DNA from 2 places in the Neoundibacterium parvum genome. Region 2 is predicted to be linked to the other one. Evidence: riboswitches for the same ligand, from Rfam matches in the RefSeq annotation. Region 2 holds a riboswitch; the other holds the start of a gene.
The links. A riboswitch is a leader RNA that binds a small molecule or an ion and turns the genes downstream of it on or off. The one in region 2 is predicted to bind thiamine pyrophosphate.
Positions count from the first base shown of each region.

Region 1 (3,421 bases), 1.2 Mb from region 2:
GCCCCTAGGCTTAATTGCGGACTTAAGGTGCCGAGCGCCGATAACTCTAGTCCAGTGTGTATGGCATCGCCATTGCTGACATAAGTGTTGTTGGCATTGATATATTCCAGAGGCTTAGTAATGCGAAAGACTGAGGCCGAGACAACTAAAGCTGTGCCCAGTTCGGCCTTGCTACCGAATTCAAATTGCTGAGACTTTCCCGGGCTAAGCATGAGATTTTCATTACTGGTGTTTTTTGGCGCAATGCCACCGTGCTCTAGTCCTTCGCTGTACGCGGCATAAACCGACCAGTAATTCGCAGGTTTTAGTACCAGTGCGAGATTCGGCAACAGATAGCTGTTGGTATAACCCTTGTTATTTAGCTGACTACGATCTATGTGCTGATGACGCAGGCCCAGATGCAGATTCAAGGCGTCACTGAGGCTGATGATGTCTTGTGCGAATAAGGACCATTCCTTATCGGTACGGCGAAGCACAACGGGACCGCTAGAGTTAGCCGATTGAGGTGTAATCTGTGGATGGAAAATATTGCTAGTGCCTACCCATTCATAGATGTAATCGCCGAAATAATCGCGTCTTTGCGAGCTTGATGCACCCACAGCAATCTGGTGTTTTATTCCGGCGGTATTGAATTTTCCATTGATCTGGGCTTGAGTGCCGAATATCGATTTAGATTCGTTGACACTCTGGTAGTCGTACACATCATAGTCACCATTGGCGCAATAGCCGGGGTAGAGATTGGCCGATCCGCAGCCATAAGGGAAGGCGGTGTAGTCGTCACGTTTGAATTCATGCTTGTTCGCCGCTATCGAGGCACTCCAGTCAGCGTTGATCTGATACTCAAAGCGCAGGCCGAGATTGCTATTGCGCGTGTCAACTGGTTTGGCCCATGGCTGGTCGTTGAGCATCATGTCGGCCTTGATTCCCTGAGGCAGGTCGGTGCCGTTGAATAGTTGAAAGCCGGGTGCCGATAATTGTGATTTATGTTGGTAATCGAGATCGAGTTGCAGCAAGGCTTGCGGGCTGATATGCCAGTCAAATGCGCCGGAAACAAACTGGCGTTCACCATCGGCACCCTTGATGTAGGAGCGCATGCGTTCGCCAGCAGCGTTGATACGATAGCCGAAACGTTTGTCGTCTGACATACCGCCGAGGTCAATGGCGCCGTACGCCGTGCCGCGCTCGCTTACTTCCAGTGTCGCTGAACGCAGTGCTGCAGCACTAGGGCGCTTGGTGAGGTAGTTCAAAATACCACCTGGAGTCGCAAAACCTGCCTGGAAGCCGGCTATGCCTTTTAATACTTCTATGCGTTCTTTATTCTCAAGCGGGATGGAGGCACCGCCTGGAATCGCAAAACCATCCTTGCGGTAACTCGATGCATTATCGAGCGCGAAGCCGCGGATGGAGAATTGTTCAGCGTAGCCCACAGCGTTATATGCGTCGTTGACGCTAGCATCGAATTTCATGGCATCGCTGGTTTGGCGTATGCGTAAATCCTGCATTTGTGCTAGTGTAAAAACGCTGACCGAGGCCGGTGTTTCGAGTAAAGTGGTCTCTATGAAACCGCCGGCTTTAGTGCTCCGCTCTTGCAGTTCACTCGCTTTGCTAGCTGTGATGATCACCTCTTGCAGAGATTGTTCTTTAGTTTGGGCGTATGCGGATGGCGCAAATACGAAGGCCTGTGCGATCGCTAAGGTAAGGACGGAACGACGATGATTTTGCTTAGACATGATGTGCTCTTTTTGTTGCGCGTGATTGCGAATATGGTCTGACTGGACCTTGCATGGCGCGGGAGCAAACAAAGAAGAATGAAGCACTTTGCGCTTCCCTTCGCTGGCATTATCCAGATCAGGTAGGAAGGGACTCTCTCACCCAAATTCGAAAAATAGCAGCACTCTAAAGTGCAGGCGTATTCCTCATAAATCCAGGACCCCTAGCGAGCGCGTACTTTATCACAAAAGCGAACTTGATTCTGACTGCTGTTCTTGACCTACAACAATGGCTGCCATCTTGCCAGGTGTGAGACTTGGTAAGCTAAGCATTCTTGTATACTGAGATCTATAATAGTACTGCTTGAGCCATAGCTTACAGCGTGATGTCAGAGTCAAAGTCAAAGTCAGAGTTGAAGTCGGAATTAGGTGTGGAATGAAAACCGTAAAAAACAGTACCGTGCAACATGCGCAAGGCGCTTTCAAGCAACATGGACGGGTAGATATGGCCTTGCGAGGCAAGACTATTTCGGTACAAGCTTGTGGGCCATTTAATCTGGAATTAATGAATGCTTTGGTGGCACTTGAGGGGGAATTTCTCAGTAGCCATGTCGGACAAGGGCCATTCACCGAAATTGTCGAATTTTCAGGCAGCGTATTGGCGTCACCCGAGGTGATGGTGGGTCATGCGGAGCTGTTGAAAATGTTAAAAGGGGCGGGTCTGGCGCATAAGGCGACCGCCTATGTTATCCCTGCGCATCTGGAAGGACTGGCCTTCATGCGGCCAGTAGCGATTAAAAATTATAGTGCGCTCGATTGGCCCTTCGCCATTTTTGATAATTTGGATGAAGCTAACTTATGGATACGCGACTTCGCTTAAGGCAGTTTTTTAATCGACATGCCGTGTTTCTTGCTGTCGTGACGAGTTCATTTTCTCGCTAAATACGTATTTCTAATACCTTCGAAAGAATACAGCGCTAAGCCTAGCCATATTGCAAGAAAGCCCATGAGTCGTGCTGAACCAAACGATTCATTATAGAGATAGACACCGAGTATCAATTGTATCGTGGGTGAAATGTATTGTAAGACGCCTAGGGTCGCCATAGGAATGCGTCTGGCAGCTGTGGCAAATAGGAGTAGGGGAATGGCGGTGATAGGGCCCGCCGCCAATAATAACCAGCGGGCGCTATCGCTACTTGTTAGGTAGCTGGTTTGACCTTGATCGCTTAGCCAAAGTAAATAGCCTAGTGCAAACGGAAAGAGCAGGGCTGTTTCCAGGGATAATCCTTCCAATGCGCCTAGGGCCGCGGTTTTTCTTAGTAGGCCGTAAGTACCAAAAGACAGTGCAAGTGCTAAGCCTATCCAGGGTGGATGACCGGTTTGCCATGCCAACCACGCGACGCCAGCAGCGGCGAAACCTAGTGCCACACTTTGTAAGCGCGGCAATCGCTCATGTAGGAACGCATAGCCAAGTAGCACGCTCACTAAGGGGGTGATGAAATATCCGAGGCTAGCGTCGATTACTCTTCCATTGTTAATCGCCCAGATGTAAATGAACCAGTTAATCGAGAGTAGTAGCGCGCTTGCGCCGAAGCCTGCTATCAATTTTGGCGTGCGAAGCACTAGTCGCACCCATGCCCATTGATTACGCCAGCTTAAAATAGCAAGTAAAAAGACTAAAGAAAATAACATCCTGTAGAGCAGGATTTCTA
Region 1 is NZ_CP034464.1:4,789,055-4,792,475, reverse strand. It holds gene EJN92_RS20855 (TonB-dependent siderophore receptor) at 1-1,730, opposite strand, end outside; TPP riboswitch at 1,809-1,945, opposite strand; gene EJN92_RS20850 (hypothetical protein) at 2,146-2,589, shown strand; gene rarD (EamA family transporter RarD) at 2,637-3,421, opposite strand, start outside.
Region 1: another riboswitch for thiamine pyrophosphate. It lies ahead of EJN92_RS20855 (TonB-dependent siderophore receptor); the one in region 2 lies ahead of thiC (phosphomethylpyrimidine synthase ThiC).

Region 2 (3,421 bases):
GCGGAGCAAAGGCAAAAACAGATAGAGTTATTAGGCAAAGAAAATGCGCTTAAGGACGCTGATATTAAAAATCAGCATCTGCAACAAATAGTGACTATCTTGGGTGCGGTACTGACGGTGATGGTGGGGATTTTCGTGTTTCTGATGTATAGGCGCGTCAAAAAAGTCAATGAGCAACTACAGCAAGTGAATACCCAATTGGAGTTCCACGCGGTCAGAGATCAGCTTACTGGTTTGCATAACCGCCGCTCTTTTGTGGAATTGATGAAGTCGCGGGCCGCCTTAGGCAATGCTGAAAGGCGCGCAGAGAGTGTAGACAATCCAGATTGCCTGATCTTGCTCGATATCGATTTGTTTAAACATATCAATGACACTTGGGGCCATGCCGCTGGGGATAGCGTATTGACCGACATTGCAGCACGACTGAAAAAATCGGTGCGGGATAGCGACATGGTCTTGCGTTGGGGCGGCGAAGAATTTTTGATTTACTCGCCTAAATCGAATCCCGCCCAGATCACCAGACTAGTCGATAGAGTGTTACGCGCGATTGGTGATACTCCTGTTAAAGTCGGTGATTTACAGATACCGGTGACCGTGACTGCGGGTTTTATTTCTCTGCCTTTTTCTGGTGTTCCCGAAACTGCTTGCGACTGGGAAAAAACCTTGCAGATTGCCGACATGGCACTGTATCTGGGTAAGGCGCACGGTCGTAATCGTGCCTACGGTCTGGCACGTTTGCTGGTGCCGTATGAAGTGGCGATGCCGATTTTGGAGCGCGATTTATCGGCTGCAATTAGTGCCAAGATGGTCGATATGATAGAGGTGCTAGGCCCGGTTCAAGAGAAAGCAACGCATGCCTGAATCGAATCAAGCAGCGCGAACATAAACCAGAGCTAGAAAAATCAGTCGCCAAAAAAACTGAATACTCGTTATAATTCGTCCGCTTGTGATGTTGAAGCAGAAATAAAATTTAAGTAGTACCGAATACCACGCTAGGGGTCCTGACAGTTTTTCTGTCGGGTGAGAAATACCCTCGAACCTGATCTGGATAATGCCAGCGAAGGGAAGCAGCCGCTACCGGCGCAAACCACGTTTGCCGCCTTCAACGGCAACTCCTTTGCTGGCTCCATGCCACTAAGTTACACGCAAAGGAGCCAACCACCATGAATGCCAATCCGAAGTTTTTATCCGCCACGGCGACCGTCGATACGGCCGCTATTCAAGCTTTACCGAATTCAAAAAAAATCTACGTACAGGGCAGTCGCCCAGACATCCGCGTACCTATGCGTCAGATCACGCAAGCTGATACGCCGGCCATGTTTGGCTCTGAAAAAAATCCGCCGATTTACGTCTACGATACCTCGGGGCCCTACACTGATCCTGCTGCCACGATAGATATCCGTTCTGGCCTGGCATCGGTGCGTGGTGCCTGGATTGCCGAGCGCAATGACACTGAAGAATTGGCCGGGCCATCGTCGCAATACGGGATAGAACGTATGAATGATGCGGCGCTGGCGGAGTTGCGCTTTAACCTGACGCGTAAGCCGCGTCGTGCTTTGCCGGGTAAAAATGTCAGTCAGATGCATTACGCGCGGCAAGGCATCATCACACCGGAAATGGAATACATCGCGATCCGCGAGAATCTGCAGCGCAGCCAGTATCTGGCCGAGCTGAAAAGTTCGGGCCCTATGGGGATGCGTCTGGCTGAAGTAATGGGGCGTCAGCATCCGGGCCAGTCTTTTGGCGCGAGTATTCCTGCGGAGATTACTCCAGAATTCGTACGCAGCGAAGTCGCCCGCGGCCGCGCGATTATCCCCGCCAACATCAATCACCCTGAAGTCGAGCCTATGATCATAGGCCGCAATTTTCTGGTGAAGATCAACGCGAATATCGGCAACTCGGCCTTGACTTCATCGATCGGTGAAGAGGTCGAGAAAATGACTTGGGCGATACGCTGGGGCGGCGACAATGTCATGGATCTTTCGACCGGCAAACACATCCATGAAACCCGCGAATGGATCATCCGCAATTCTCCTGTACCTATAGGCACCGTGCCGATTTATCAGGCGCTGGAAAAGGTTAACGGTAAAGCCGAAGACCTGACTTGGGAAATTTTCCGCGATACCTTAATCGAACAAGCGGAGCAGGGCGTCGATTATTTCACGATACATGCAGGTGTCTTGCTGCGCTATGTGCCTATGACCGCCAAACGTCTGACTGGTATCGTCTCGCGCGGTGGTTCTATCATGGCGAAATGGTGTCTGGCGCATCATAAAGAGAGTTTTTTGTACGAGCATTTTGAAGATATTTGCCAAATCATGAAGGCTTACGATGTCTCGTTCTCGCTCGGCGATGGCTTGCGTCCCGGCTCGATTTACGACGCGAATGACGAAGCGCAGCTAGGTGAGTTAAAAACTCTGGGCGAGCTGACCCAGATCGCCTGGAAGCACGATGTACAGGTCATGATAGAGGGGCCAGGTCATGTCCCTATGCACCTGATCAAAGAAAATATGGATCTGCAACTGGAGCAATGTCACGAAGCGCCTTTCTATACTTTAGGACCTTTGACTACCGACATCGCGCCCGGCTACGATCACATCACCTCTGGGATAGGCGCGGCGCAAATAGGCTGGTATGGCACCGCGATGCTGTGCTACGTCACGCCGAAAGAACATCTGGGCTTGCCGAATAAGGCCGATGTTAAAGACGGCATCATTACTTACAAGATCGCCGCCCACGCGGCGGATCTGGCGAAGGGGCATCCGGGTGCGCAGATCCGTGACAATGCCTTGTCGAAAGCGCGTTTTGAATTCCGTTGGGACGATCAATTTAATATCGGTCTCGATCCGGATAAGGCGCGTGAATTCCATGATGAGACGTTGCCTAAGGATTCTTCTAAAGTGGCGCATTTTTGCTCCATGTGCGGCCCGCATTTTTGCTCTATGAAAATCACGCAAGAAGTGCGCGATTACGCTGCCAAGCAAGGCATTAGCGAGATCGCCGCCCTGAAAAAAGGGATGGAAGTGAAGTCTATAGAGTTCATTAAATCGGGCGCTGAAATTTACCAAAAACAGTGAGTTGAGAATGATTACTATCGTCTTGAATGGTGATGCTTATGAGTGCGCTAAGGAGCAAACTCTGGCGCAGTTAATTAGCGCTTTGCAGCTAGATGGGAAGGCGATCGCGGTGGCGGTAAATCGCCAGATCGTGGCTAGGCCCGAATGGCCGACCCGACTATTGCATGCGCAAGATAAGGTCGATGTAGTGCGCGCTATCGGCGGGGGCTAAGTTGAAAAAATAGTAACTATTCAGCCGTCTATGAAGAAAGTCAAAACCATTCAACACTGAGGCACAGAGACTCACAGAGGAAATTCAGGAAGTTCTCCGTTTTTTCTCTGTGTCTCTGTGCCTCCTTTGAGAG
Region 2 is NZ_CP034464.1:1,125,906-1,129,326, reverse strand. It holds gene EJN92_RS04760 (tetratricopeptide repeat-containing diguanylate cyclase) at 1-861, shown strand, start outside; TPP riboswitch at 985-1,083, shown strand; gene thiC (phosphomethylpyrimidine synthase ThiC) at 1,164-3,077, shown strand; gene thiS (sulfur carrier protein ThiS) at 3,085-3,288, shown strand.